Regions from separate parts of the Paenarthrobacter sp. FR1 genome, predicted to be linked through region 2. Evidence: riboswitches for the same ligand, from Rfam matches in the RefSeq annotation. Region 2 holds a riboswitch; each other region holds the start of a gene.
The links. A riboswitch is a leader RNA that binds a small molecule or an ion and turns the genes downstream of it on or off. The one in region 2 is predicted to bind thiamine pyrophosphate.
Positions count from the first base shown of each region.

Region 1: linked by a shared signal. The riboswitch ahead of ACR30Z_RS16095 (ECF transporter S component) and the one ahead of thiD (bifunctional hydroxymethylpyrimidine kinase/phosphomethylpyrimidine kinase) in region 2 are both predicted to bind thiamine pyrophosphate.
Region 3: linked by a shared signal. The riboswitch ahead of thiO (glycine oxidase ThiO) and the one ahead of thiD (bifunctional hydroxymethylpyrimidine kinase/phosphomethylpyrimidine kinase) in region 2 are both predicted to bind thiamine pyrophosphate.

Region 1 is NZ_JBPFSF010000008.1:133,932-137,784, forward strand. It holds gene ACR30Z_RS16090 (ABC transporter ATP-binding protein) at 1-1,091, opposite strand, end outside; gene ACR30Z_RS16095 (ECF transporter S component) at 1,091-1,711, opposite strand; TPP riboswitch at 1,789-1,925, opposite strand; gene ACR30Z_RS16100 (NUDIX hydrolase) at 2,043-2,720, shown strand; gene ACR30Z_RS16105 (DUF4235 domain-containing protein) at 2,757-3,017, shown strand; gene mnhG (monovalent cation/H(+) antiporter subunit G) at 3,079-3,471, opposite strand; gene ACR30Z_RS16115 (monovalent cation/H+ antiporter complex subunit F) at 3,461-3,739, opposite strand; gene ACR30Z_RS16120 (Na+/H+ antiporter subunit E) at 3,736-3,853, opposite strand, start outside.
Region 2 is NZ_JBPFSF010000006.1:270,586-274,438, reverse strand. It holds gene ACR30Z_RS14100 (Rne/Rng family ribonuclease) at 1-1,591, shown strand, start outside; TPP riboswitch at 1,743-1,841, shown strand; gene thiD (bifunctional hydroxymethylpyrimidine kinase/phosphomethylpyrimidine kinase) at 1,832-3,349, shown strand; gene rplU (50S ribosomal protein L21) at 3,725-3,853, shown strand, end outside.
Region 3 is NZ_JBPFSF010000001.1:373,337-377,189, reverse strand. It holds gene ACR30Z_RS01710 (TM2 domain-containing protein) at 1-151, opposite strand, end outside; gene ACR30Z_RS01705 (ferritin-like fold-containing protein) at 264-932, shown strand; gene thiE (thiamine phosphate synthase) at 951-1,634, opposite strand; TPP riboswitch at 1,662-1,781, shown strand; gene thiO (glycine oxidase ThiO) at 1,773-3,053, shown strand; gene thiS (sulfur carrier protein ThiS) at 3,050-3,286, shown strand; gene ACR30Z_RS01685 (thiazole synthase) at 3,290-3,853, shown strand, end outside.

The DNA of each region.
Region 1 (3,853 bases), on a different contig from region 2:
ACTCCCTCTGAAAGCTCGACGGCGGCACTCACCGTGCCATCCACCGGCGCCAGAAGACCGGCCAACGTGAGCGCGAAGGTGGACTTTCCGGCACCGTTGGGACCCGTGATGGTGAGCGCCTGGCCTGCCCGGACCTGGGCACTGATGCCGGATTGCACGGGAACCGGCGGGATGGTCCTGAAGCCCTTCCTGCGTGGTTTCTCCCGTGAAACTGAGAGGTCCTGCGCCGCAAGGAGGAGCTGGGCGGTCCGGGGTTCGTTGCGGCGGGCGCGGGTTGCCGGGACATACCCCGGAACCCAAACGCCGGCACCCATCAGCATGGTGCGGGCCTCGGATAGGACGTGGTCCGGCGGGCCGTCCAGGAGGACGCCCGGCGTACCGGCTTCTGAGCCGGTACCCGGCTGCAGGACCACGATCCTGTCCACCAGGTCCTTCCACACAGACACCCGGTGCTCCACCACCACCAACGTGGCGCCGGTCTTGTCCACGCAGCGCTTCACGGCATCGCGGACCTCCAACACCCCTGCAGGATCGAGGTTGGCCGTAGGTTCATCCAGCAGGATCAGCCCGGGCCGCATCGCCAGGATGCCGGCCAGCGCAAGGCGCTGCTTCTGCCCACCGGAGAGTGCCGCCGTCGGGTGATCCAACGCCAAGCCGCCGCCTGCTGCGGTACGCAACCCGACGTCGTCGAGCGCTTCATGGACGCGGGACCAAATCTCGTCCCGCGGTACGGCCAGGTTCTCGGCACCGAAGGCGACGTCGTCACCCACCCGCGAGAGGACCACCTGCGTTTCCGGATCCTGTTGCATCAGGCCGGCGCGGCCTCGCTGCTCGCGGGGAGTGACGCCGTCGATCAGCAGGGAGCCGGTCTCGTCAGAGTCGTCCTCCTCGTCACCCAGCACCCCGGCGAGGGCGTGCAGGAGCGTGGACTTGCCGGCGCCTGAAGGCCCCAGCAGCAGTACGCGCTCCCCGGGTTCGATCCTGAGGTCAAGGCCTTGAATGGCAGGCTTGGCCCGACCGGCGTGCCGCCAACCCCAGCCCTCGGCCGAGATGGCGGCAGGCCTGACAGCGCCGCTGTTGGTGGCGGGCATCAGCTGAAGACTGGCTCCGAAGCGGCCTTGCGGGACGCGAAGGAGCTCAGGACGCCCGTCTTGGCCAAACCGCGGGTGGCGACCCATGACAGTGCGCCTGCGATGATCGCGCCGGAGATGGTGGTGAAAGTGATGTAGGCCAGCTTGTCGATGGCTTCGTAAGCGATGTTCCAACCCCAAGGCAGGAAGGAGTCGTTGAGGCCGCAGAAAAGGCCAGCACCGGCACCGGCAAGGAGTGCCGTGGGCAGGTTGAACTTCTTGTAGCGGAACGCGGCGAAGATCAGCTCGGCGCCGAGGCCCTGGAGGATGCCCGAGATGAGCACTGTGGTGCCGTACTGCGAACCCATAATGAGCTCACCCGTGGCTGCCACGGCTTCGCAGAACAGTGCCGCACCCGGCTTGCGGATAATGAGCATGCCCAAGACCGCCGGGATCATCCAGCCACCGGCGATCAGGCCGGTGAGCGGCGGATACGTCGCGTTCATGGGAATGGATACGAGTGCGGCGCCCTGGGACCATGCCCAGAAGATCACGCCGCCGGCGATGGCGATAAGGGCCGCCACCACGATGTCTACAACACGCCAGCTATAACTGGTCTTCTTCACGTTTACCGTGGTCATTTTTCTGCCTCCTGAGGTACAGGAGGGGAAAGTGCTCCCCGGATTCCCCAGCCGGCCTGCGCCGCCCGGATCCGGACACTCTGAGAAGCTCGACTCCCTTGCGCCGGTACTAACCGGATCAGGTTCGAGGGTCTGCGGCTGTCCGCACTCTCAGCGCCCTCGCGTCTCCCGCATTCCTGCAGGATTCGACGGCGGCGCTCCCCTGTCGTTATCAATCTGCCCTGATGGGCTGGTTCAGTTTACACCTGCGCGTGTGGCCGGCGCTGGGGCCCGGTCACAATCCTGCGAGAATGGACCAGCAGATCCGACCGCAGCAAAGGGGCACATTTTCATGACGGACATTCCCGGCTCAGGACTTCCAGGAACCAAACCCGTGCCCGAACCCCGGCTTGCTGCCAGCGTCATCCTGCTTCGCGACACCGCGGACGGGCTCGAGGCCTTCGTCCAGCACAGGGTCAGCACCATGGACTTCGCTGCCGGGATGGTGGTCTTCCCCGGAGGACGGGTGGACGCCGCGGATCAATCCGGGTGGGACTACCCCACCGAACTCCTGCAGGCCCACGCGGCGGACTGGCACCAGAGCTCCATCGGCACGGATCCGGACGCTGCAGCAATGGTACTCACAGCTGCCATCCGGGAGGTCCAGGAGGAAGCCGGCCTGAGCATCGACGCCTCGGATCTCCGTCCCTGGGCCAACTGGATCACCCCTACGGACATGCCCAAGCGCTTCGATACGTATTTCTACGTCGCCAAGCCTTCGCCGGGAGCCGAGCCGCAGCACCAAACCACGGAAGCGTGGCAATCCCTATGGATGCCTGTGAACGGAATCCTGGAAGCCGAGGCTGCCGGCACCCTGCAGCTGATGCCGCCCACCTACTACCTGCTGAAGGAAATCGACGGGTTTGGTTCTGTGGAGGCGATGTGGTCCGCCGAACATGCTGTGGTCCCCGTGCTGGCACCGGAGGGTTCCATGGCTGCGTTTTTGAAGGAACGGGAAAGCCGGCGCTAGCAGTGTTCCCCCGGCCTTTACAGCTAGGCTGGGGACATGAACCTCTTCTTCAAGCTGCTGGGTGCCGGAGTAAGCCTCGGAGCAGGCTTCGTCGGAACCAAACTCGTCAACAAAGGGTGGGAAAAGGCCACTGGCAACAAGCCACCCGTAGGCAACGATGACATGGAAACAAGCCTGCGCTCGGCCCTGACCTTCGCACTGATTTCCGCGTTCGTCAGTACCCTCATCCAGGTCCTTGCCAGCCGTGGCACGCAGCGTGCCATCGCACGCTTCGCCAAATCCCAGGACATCGTCTAGGAACCATCCGGACAACAAAGCGCGGGCCACCTTGGTGGGCCCGCGCTTTTTTATGGGCGGTTCAGCGGTCGTTCGCGGGTTCCTGGCCCGCTGCTGCCCGCTGGACGACGGCCTCAAGCTCATCTTTGGTGAGCATCTCGCGGTGCCCGTGCTTGGTGCGGTAGGCAGAGCGCCCCACCATGTGCGCAGAGACGGGGGCCGTCAGCAGCTGGAAAATCCACGCCACCACCAGGACAGGCCATACCCACCACGTCCGCATCTGCAGGCCGATCGCCGCCAGCATGAGGAACAACCCCAGGACCTGCGGTTTGGTGGCGGCGTGCATGCGGCTCATGAGGTCCGGGAAGCGCAGCAGGCCCACGGCCGCGCCGAGGGACATCAGGGCACCCACCACCAAGAACACAGCGGTAACAACATCAATGACGGCGTCCACGCCGGTGGCGTCAGGACTCATTGTTCTGTTCCCTCCGCTCGGCCACGAACCGGGCAACCGTCACCGAGCCGATGAACCCAATCACCGCTAGGGCCACCAGCAGCATCAGGTTGTTGAGGTGCCGGTTCATCGCCATATCCACGGCAAGTGCGGCGCCGAGAATGGCCAGCAGCACGTCGGACGCCAGGACGCGGTCCAGCAGGGACGGTCCGATGGCGATGCGGACAATCGCGCCTGCCGCAGCCAAACTCAGGATGACAGCCGTGGCCACCAGGACGAATTCCTTCACTGCGTTGCCCCTTCCATGCCGGGACGCGCTTCAGCCCTAAGCGCCTCGACTTCTTCACGAGTACCCATGATGCGGATCAGTCCCGCTTCGATGTTCTGGGTTTCCTGCCGGATC
Region 2 (3,853 bases):
CGCTGAAGGTGCGTCGGAAGAAGAACTGACGCACGACATCAACCGATTGCGCGCACAGTGGGAAGGCATCGAAGGCCAGGCCTCGTCCACCAAGGTCCTGGCACCTGAGCTGTTGTACGGCGAGCCGGACCTCACCATCAAGGTGGTCCGCGACGTCTTCAACGAGGACTTCTCCAAGCTGATCGTCTCCGGTGACGACGCCTGGGACACCATCGAGGCCTACGTGACGTACGTTGCCCCTGACCTGGTGGGTCGCCTTGAGAAGTGGACCAAGGACCAAGACATCTTCTCGGCATGGCGCATCGACGAGCAGATTCACAAAGCGTTGGATCGCAAAGTCTTCCTGCCTTCCGGTGGTTCGTTGGTCATCGACCGTACCGAAGCCATGACTGTGGTGGACGTGAACACGGGCAAGTTCACCGGCAGCGGTGGAAACCTCGAAGAAACGGTCACCAAGAACAACCTTGAAGCGGCCGAGGAAGTGGTTCGCCAGCTTCGCCTGCGCGACATCGGCGGCATCATCGTCATCGACTTCATCGACATGGTCCTGGAATCCAACCGTGACCTCGTTCTTCGGCGCATGGTGGAGTGCCTTGGCCGCGACCGTACCAAGCACCAGGTAGCTGAAGTGACATCGCTGGGCCTCGTCCAGATGACACGTAAGCGAATGGGCACAGGCCTCCTGGAGGTCTTCGGTGAGCAGTGCGAGCACTGTGCCGGCCGTGGCGTCGTAACGCACGACGAGCCCGTGGAGCACCGCCGCGCCAACGTGGTGGCCGCCGAGCACCACCGGCCGCACCCCGAGGCCCAGCAGCCTGCTGCCCGCACGGAACGCAAGCGCCGCCGCGGTAAGGGCGGGGGACAGGCCACCGCCGAAGCACCCGCTCCGGTCCATACGACGGCGTCCACCCCGGCAGCACCTTCCACGCATACGGAAACCCAGGATCCGGCGCATAAGGCCAAAGCCGAGGCAACCAGGGCGGCGCTGGCCACGATTGCCGCTGCGGCGCATGCGGCCCACCTGCACGACGACGAACTCCACCGCGCTGAAGAGCAGGCCAAGTCAGCCGGACACCACGAACAAGCTGCCCCGTCCGGTGCCACCGGATCAGCAGAGGATGCCGCCGCCCACGAAGCAGCTGTCCGTGAAGCGCGGCCCACCCCGGTTCTCCGCTTTGGCGGGGAAGAGGTTGCCCTTCCGTTCGTGGAACACCACGAGGAACCGCAAGCCGCCAAACCTGCCATGAGCCTGGATCTCTTGGCCGAGGCTTTCTCCCACCTTGGAGCAGCCTCGGCACCCGAGGAAGAAACAGCGCCGGTTGCCGTCCAGGCGCCGGCCGTTGCTCCGGCGTCCGGCGCTGAGGATGCCCATGGTGATTCGGCGCCACGGGGTCGTCGTGGCCGCCGTAACCGCAGTGCCAGCAGGGCACAGGGCGCTGCCAATGAGACGAGCGTGGAGCACCACGAGGTGACTGCCTCGGCGGCTGGTGGAGCGGCCCACGAGGCTAAGGCGTCCGTGGAACCGGCCAAGAAGGCACCATCGGATGAGCCCATCATCCTTGGCGTCGGGGTGCCGGCTTCCGAGCTCTAACCTCCTGAAGCACTCCGAGGGCCCTGCGCTGACCGTCCAAGAGACGGTTGGTGCGGGGCCCTTTGCTTTCCGCACGCTGAGCAAACCGCAGTCATATCCAGTCCTCACGGTGGCAGGGTTCCCGGGCTTTGGTGCTTCCCGGCTAGGCTGGGGAACTGACACGGGGTGCCGGGCGAAGGGCCGGGCTGAGATCCAAACCCGTTGAACCTGTCCGGTTAGCACCGGCGAAGGGATGTCCTCATGACTGCATTATTGTCCTCCCCTGTGTACCCTCTGGTGACCTCGAGCAGGGCAACGCCCCGGGTGTTGAGCATCGCCGGCTCCGATCCCTCGGGCGGGGCCGGCATCCAGGCCGACCTGAAGAGCATCGCAGCCCACGGCGGGTACGGGATGGCTGCCATTACCGCCCTGACTGCGCAGAACACGATGGGGGTCCATGCCGTTCACGTACCTCCGGTTGAGTTCCTGCGCCAGCAGTTGGAGGCCATCAGCAGCGACATCGATATCGATGCCGTCAAGATCGGAATGCTTGGGGACGCGGCGGTGATCGATGAGGTCCGCCGGTGGCTCGAAGAGGTACGTCCCGCCGTCGTGGTCCTTGACCCGGTGATGGTGGCCACCAGTGGCGACCGCCTCCTGCGTGATTCTGCTGAGAAAGCCCTGCGTTCGCTCTTGCCGCTGGCGGACCTCATCACACCCAACCTTCCTGAACTGGCCATGCTGCTGGGGGAGCCCGAGGCACCCGATTGGTCCTCGGCGCTGGACCAAGGCAAGCGACTGGCCGCCGAGTGCGGAAACACCGTGCTGGTGAAGGGCGGCCACCTGGCGGGTTCGGAATGCCCCGACGCGCTGGTGAATACGAGCGGGCTGTTGAGGCAGGATGTGGTCGAGATTGCTGGGCCCCGGGTCGAGACACAGAACAGCCACGGCACCGGCTGCTCCCTGTCCTCGGCCCTGGCCACTGTCCAGGCCCGAACTGGTGACTGGGAGGCCTCCCTTAGGGAGGTGAAGCCGTGGCTGCTCCAGGCCCTGATGAGCTCTGACGCCCTCGAGGTGGGGCAGGGGAGCGGCCCGGTCCATCACTTCCACCACCAGCAAGGACTCAAGCCCGGCGCCTTCGCCGCCGCATTGTGGAACCACGCCACACCGGAGCTCGAGGCGATCTACTCCCTCAGGTTCATTCAGGAGTTGCAGTCAGGGGCGCTGCCCGAGCCCTGGTTCAACTACTACCTCGCCCAGGACGCCATCTACCTCAATGGGTACTCCCGGGTACTGGCACGCGCTGGAGCCCTAGCACCCACGGAGGAGGAGCAGTTGTTCTGGGCAAAGGCCTCCCAGCAATGCCTCGAAGTTGAATCGGAACTGCACAGGAACTGGCTGGGCTCCCGTGAGACGTCCACGGTCACGGGCCCCGTCACCAAGTCGTATGTGGACCACCTGCTGGCGTCCTCGGCCTCCGGCAGTTACGCGGTGATTCTGGCGGCGATTCTGCCTTGCTACTGGCTGTATGCGGAAGTCGGCCAACAGCTCCACACCGCCTACGTCGATGCCGGGGCCCCTGCCAACCATGCCTACGCGGACTGGTTGAGGACGTACTCGGACGAGGATTTTGCGGAGGCCACCAGAAAAGCGATCAACTTCACGGATAGCGCCGCTGTGGAAGCATCTGACGGTGAGCGGGACGCCATGGTGGAGGCGTTCGTGCAGTCCTGCCGCTATGAGACTGCCTTTTTCGACGCTCCGCGGTTGTTCGCGTAAGGTCCGCCGGAACTTTCTGAAGCGCGTTTTCGAGGCCGCCACCGCGCGTCGCGAGCGAAATCGCGTTAATCGCGCCCAAACCCTGTAGGCTGTATGGGCACGGTGCCGGGAGAGTCCGTTACAACTGGTGACGCAAGTCACGTGGTAGCCTCCGGACCCGGCCTCATTTGCAGCTGAAGGTCAAACTAGCGTAATCTTGATCTTCGGTGCTTACGCCAACACTTGGGTTATGCCCCTTGGAATTGTTCATGGGATGACTCGCGGACTTCGATCAGAAGTCCACGGCGTTGAGGCACAGCGCGAACCAAGCCTGATTCCGGTTCAAGGTTCCGCACGCAAATTTAGTTATAAACGTCGAGAGAAGTGAGTACCCAAGTGGTGTACGCGATTGTCCGCGCAGGCGGCCGCCAAGAAAAAGTTTCCGTTGGAGACTACGTAACGCTTAACCGCGTCCCCGGTGGAGCCGGCAGCACGCTTGAGCTGCCCGCCTTGCTCCTGGTAGAC
Region 3 (3,853 bases), on a different contig from region 2:
CCCCGTACTGTGCTGAACCCGGGCCGGGTTGGAAATCGTTCTGCGGCCCGGCCTGGTACTGGCCTCCGTAGCCGACGGGCGCGGTGGGGATCTGCGGAACTCCTGCTCCGGCATCGTTCTGGGGCGAGGGCGGGTAGCTCGGGTGACTCATTAATGATCCTTCAGTGGGGTGGGTACGAGGTGAGGGCAGGGGCACGTTTGGGACGCCTCGCTGCCAACTCACTTCGAGCCAGCCTAGTAGGCCTCAGGGTTAGTCTTGGACCATGGGCACTTCACCGGACCCACCCGCCTCGGCCGATCAACTCGCAGCAGAGCTCTTCGGAGCCATGGCATATGGCGAGTTGTCCGCATTCGGGCGGCTCTCGTTCGATTCCCGCTACGCGCCCACACTCCATGACCGGTCGGTACTGGCCAAGATAGCCGTGGGTGCCTACGGAAACTTCGCCCTCCTCAGCGATCGACTCTCCGAAATGGGGATCGATCCCGAGGAGGCCATGCTGCCCTTCCAGCGGTCCTTTGACCATTTCCACGAGCGCACCAAACCGGGGGACTGGTTCGAATCCGTGATGAAGGCCTACGTCATCGATACCGTTTCCTCGGACTTCTACCGTGCTGTTGCAGGGTTCCTCGATGCCGGGACGCAGCAGTTCGTTGAGCGGGTGGCATCTCCCGACCAAGCCACCGAAGTCCTCCGCGTCCTGTTGAGGCGGGCGTTGGCCGATGACCCGAGGCTGGCCTCCCGGCTGGCGTTATGGGGCCGCCGGTTGGTAGGCGAAGCCCTGACGCAGGCACAACGCGTGGGAATGGAACACCCCAGGGTGGGGCCAACGTTGAAGAACGGCGGCGACGCCCGGGCCGCGGTGAGGAAACTGACCGGCGAGCTCGCCGAAAGGCACGCGCGCCGAATGACGGAACTCGGACTGACCGCCTGACTGCCCGCCGCGTTGGCGCTACCCGGCGTCCAGGGCTTCGAGCAGCGACTTGGCTGCCGCCGTCGGGTCTTCCGCCTCGGTGATGGCGCGCACGACGACGATCCGGCTGGCTCCTGCGGCCACCACTTGTTCCACGTTGTTGAGGTCGATGCCCCCGATGGCGAACCACGGCAGCTCGACGGCGACCTGGGTGGTTTCGTCTGCGCGCTTGGTGGCTTCTGCGGCATATGTGACCAAGTCCAGCCCCACTGCTGTCCGGCCCGGTTTGGTGGGTGTTGCCCAGACCGGACCAACGCAGAAATAGTCCAAGCCGTCGTTCCCGGGGGAGGCCGTGATTGCCGCATTCACCTGCTCCGGAGTGTGGGTGGAAAGGCCGATCACTGCGGGCTTGGGAAGGAAGGTGCGGGCAACCTTCAACGGAAGGTCCTTTTGCCCGATGTGGAACACGGGAGCCGCGGAAACACTGGCAACATCGGCGCGGTCGTTGACGGCCCAGAGTCGTCCGTGCCGCTGCGCAACGCTGCGCAGGACGGCCAGTATTTCCAGTTCCTCGGCCGCTTCGATGGTCTTGTCGCGGAGCTGGATGATATCCACTCCGCCGGCAAACGCGGCGTCGACGAAGTCTTCAAAATCGCCCTGCCGTTTGCGTGCATCCGTGCACAGATAGAGGCGGGCTGAGGCGAGGGATTCAGGCTGGGTCATGGAATCCAGAGTAGTTCCTCTAAACTGGGCACGTACTGCGGGAGCCGCGACCTTCGTCATATGACTGTCCGGCTGAGAGGGCTTCAGCGCCGACCGCTTGACCTGATCCGGCTAGTACCGGCGTAGGGAAGGAACCGAATGGCAGAATCCCGCCACGCTCCAGGCAACACATCGACAGTTCGCGCGGACGTCGCCGTCATCGGCGGAGGCATCATCGGCCTGGGGATAGCCCACGAGGTCCGTCGGCAGGGCCGCTCAGTGGCGCTCATCGACCCAGCCCCGGCATCCGGCGCCACGTTCGCCGCCGCCGGAATGCTTGCACCGGTCAGCGAATTGCACTACCAGGAGGAAGACCTTCTGGAGCTCATGCTCGAGTCTTCCCGTCTGTGGCCGGCTTTCGTGGGCGGCCTTCCCCGAGCCGGGGAAGGCACCGGATACTGTACGACGCCGACCCTCGCCGTGGGTGCCGACGCCGCCGACCGTCGCGCGCTCGCCGATCTGCGGTTGGTGCAGCTCGCCGCTGGTTTGGACGTCGAGCCGCTGGCATTGCGGGCGGCACGGGAACGCGAGCCCCTGCTCAGCCCCCAAATTTCCTGCGCCTTCGACATTCCAGCCGACCACCAAGTGGATCCCCGGAAACTGGCAAACTGTCTGCTGGCGGGGTTGGCCGCCCATTCGCCCGGCGACGACACCTGGGTGGCCGGTGCCGACCATGGATTCGCCGTAGCCGACTCCGCGCGCGGAGTGCTGTGGAATGGGAACCGGGTTTGCGGAGTGGAACTCGAAGCCGGAGGCACAGTCCTCGCGGGTGAGACAGTGGTGGCCAACGGACTGGGTGCTGCGCACTTGCTCGGCCTCCCCGAGGCCACGGGCCTCCCGGTGCGGCCGGTCTACGGCGACATCCTCAGGCTTCGAGTCCCGGCGCACCTCCAGCCGTTGGTGACAGCTACCGTCCGGGGCATGGTCCGCGGGGTGCCCGTGTATATAGTCCCCAGGGACGACGGAACCGTCGTTATTGGAGCGACCCAGCGCGAGGATGCCCTGTCGGCGACGTCCAACGCAGTCTCCGCCGGCGGTGTCTACCAGCTCCTGCGGGACGCCCAGGTCCTGGTTCCGGCAGTGGCTGAGCTCGAATTGCTCGAGGCCACGGCCCGTGCCCGGCCAGGCACCCCGGACAACGCTCCACTGCTCGGTCGCGTGGCCGATTCACGCGGGGACATCGCGGGGCTGGTCATAGCCACAGGCTTCTTCCGTCACGGTGTTCTCCTCACGCCTGTAGCCGCCAGGATTGTCGGCGAACTGATCGGCGGTTCGTCGGACTCCCGGTGGTCCCGCTTCCGGCCGGACCGTTTCGCGACCAACTTCCCGGAACCCCACACAACCACGCCAGCAGCCGCTCCCAGCAAGGAACCAGTATGAACATCAAACTCAACGGCGCCCACCATACAGTGGCGGACGACGCCTCGGTCAGCACCCTGGTCAGCTCCATCACCGGCCGGGTCCTGGACCACAAGGGACAGGCAGCCGACGGCGGAAAGCTGGGTGTCGCCGTCGCGCGTAATTCCGAAGTTGTGCCGCGCAGCCAATGGTCGGCGACGACGCTCGCCGACGGAGACGAACTCGAACTCGTAACCGCAGTCCAAGGAGGCTGAACCATGACCACAGCAAGTACTGAAATCCGCACAGACGCCTTGGTGATTGACGGCGTCGAATTCGGCTCCCGCCTGATCATGGGCACGGGAGGGGCGCCCAGCCTGGACGGCCTCGGAGCCGCCCTCCTGGCATCGGGGACGGAGCTCACCACAGTCGCCATGCGGCGTTATTCGCCGGCTGAGGCCGGCTCGCTGTTCCAGCTCTTGGTGGACAACGACATCCGGGTGCTGCCCAACACGGCTGGCTGCTTCACGGCCAAAGATGCCGTCATGACGGCGGAACTGGCACGTGAGGCACTGGAAACCGATTGGGTGAAGCTGGAAGTCATCGCGGACGAGCACACGCTTCTTCCTGACGCCGTTGAACTGGTGGACGCCACCGAGCAACTGGTGAACCGCGGCTTCAAAGTCTTCGCCTACACCAATGACGACCCCGTCCTGGCGCTGCGGCTGGAAAACCTTGGCGCCACAGCCGTCATGCCGCTCGGCTCGCCCATTGGAACCGGCTTGGGCATCCTGAATCCGCACAACATCGACCTCATCGTGTCACGGGCCTCCGTGCCGGTG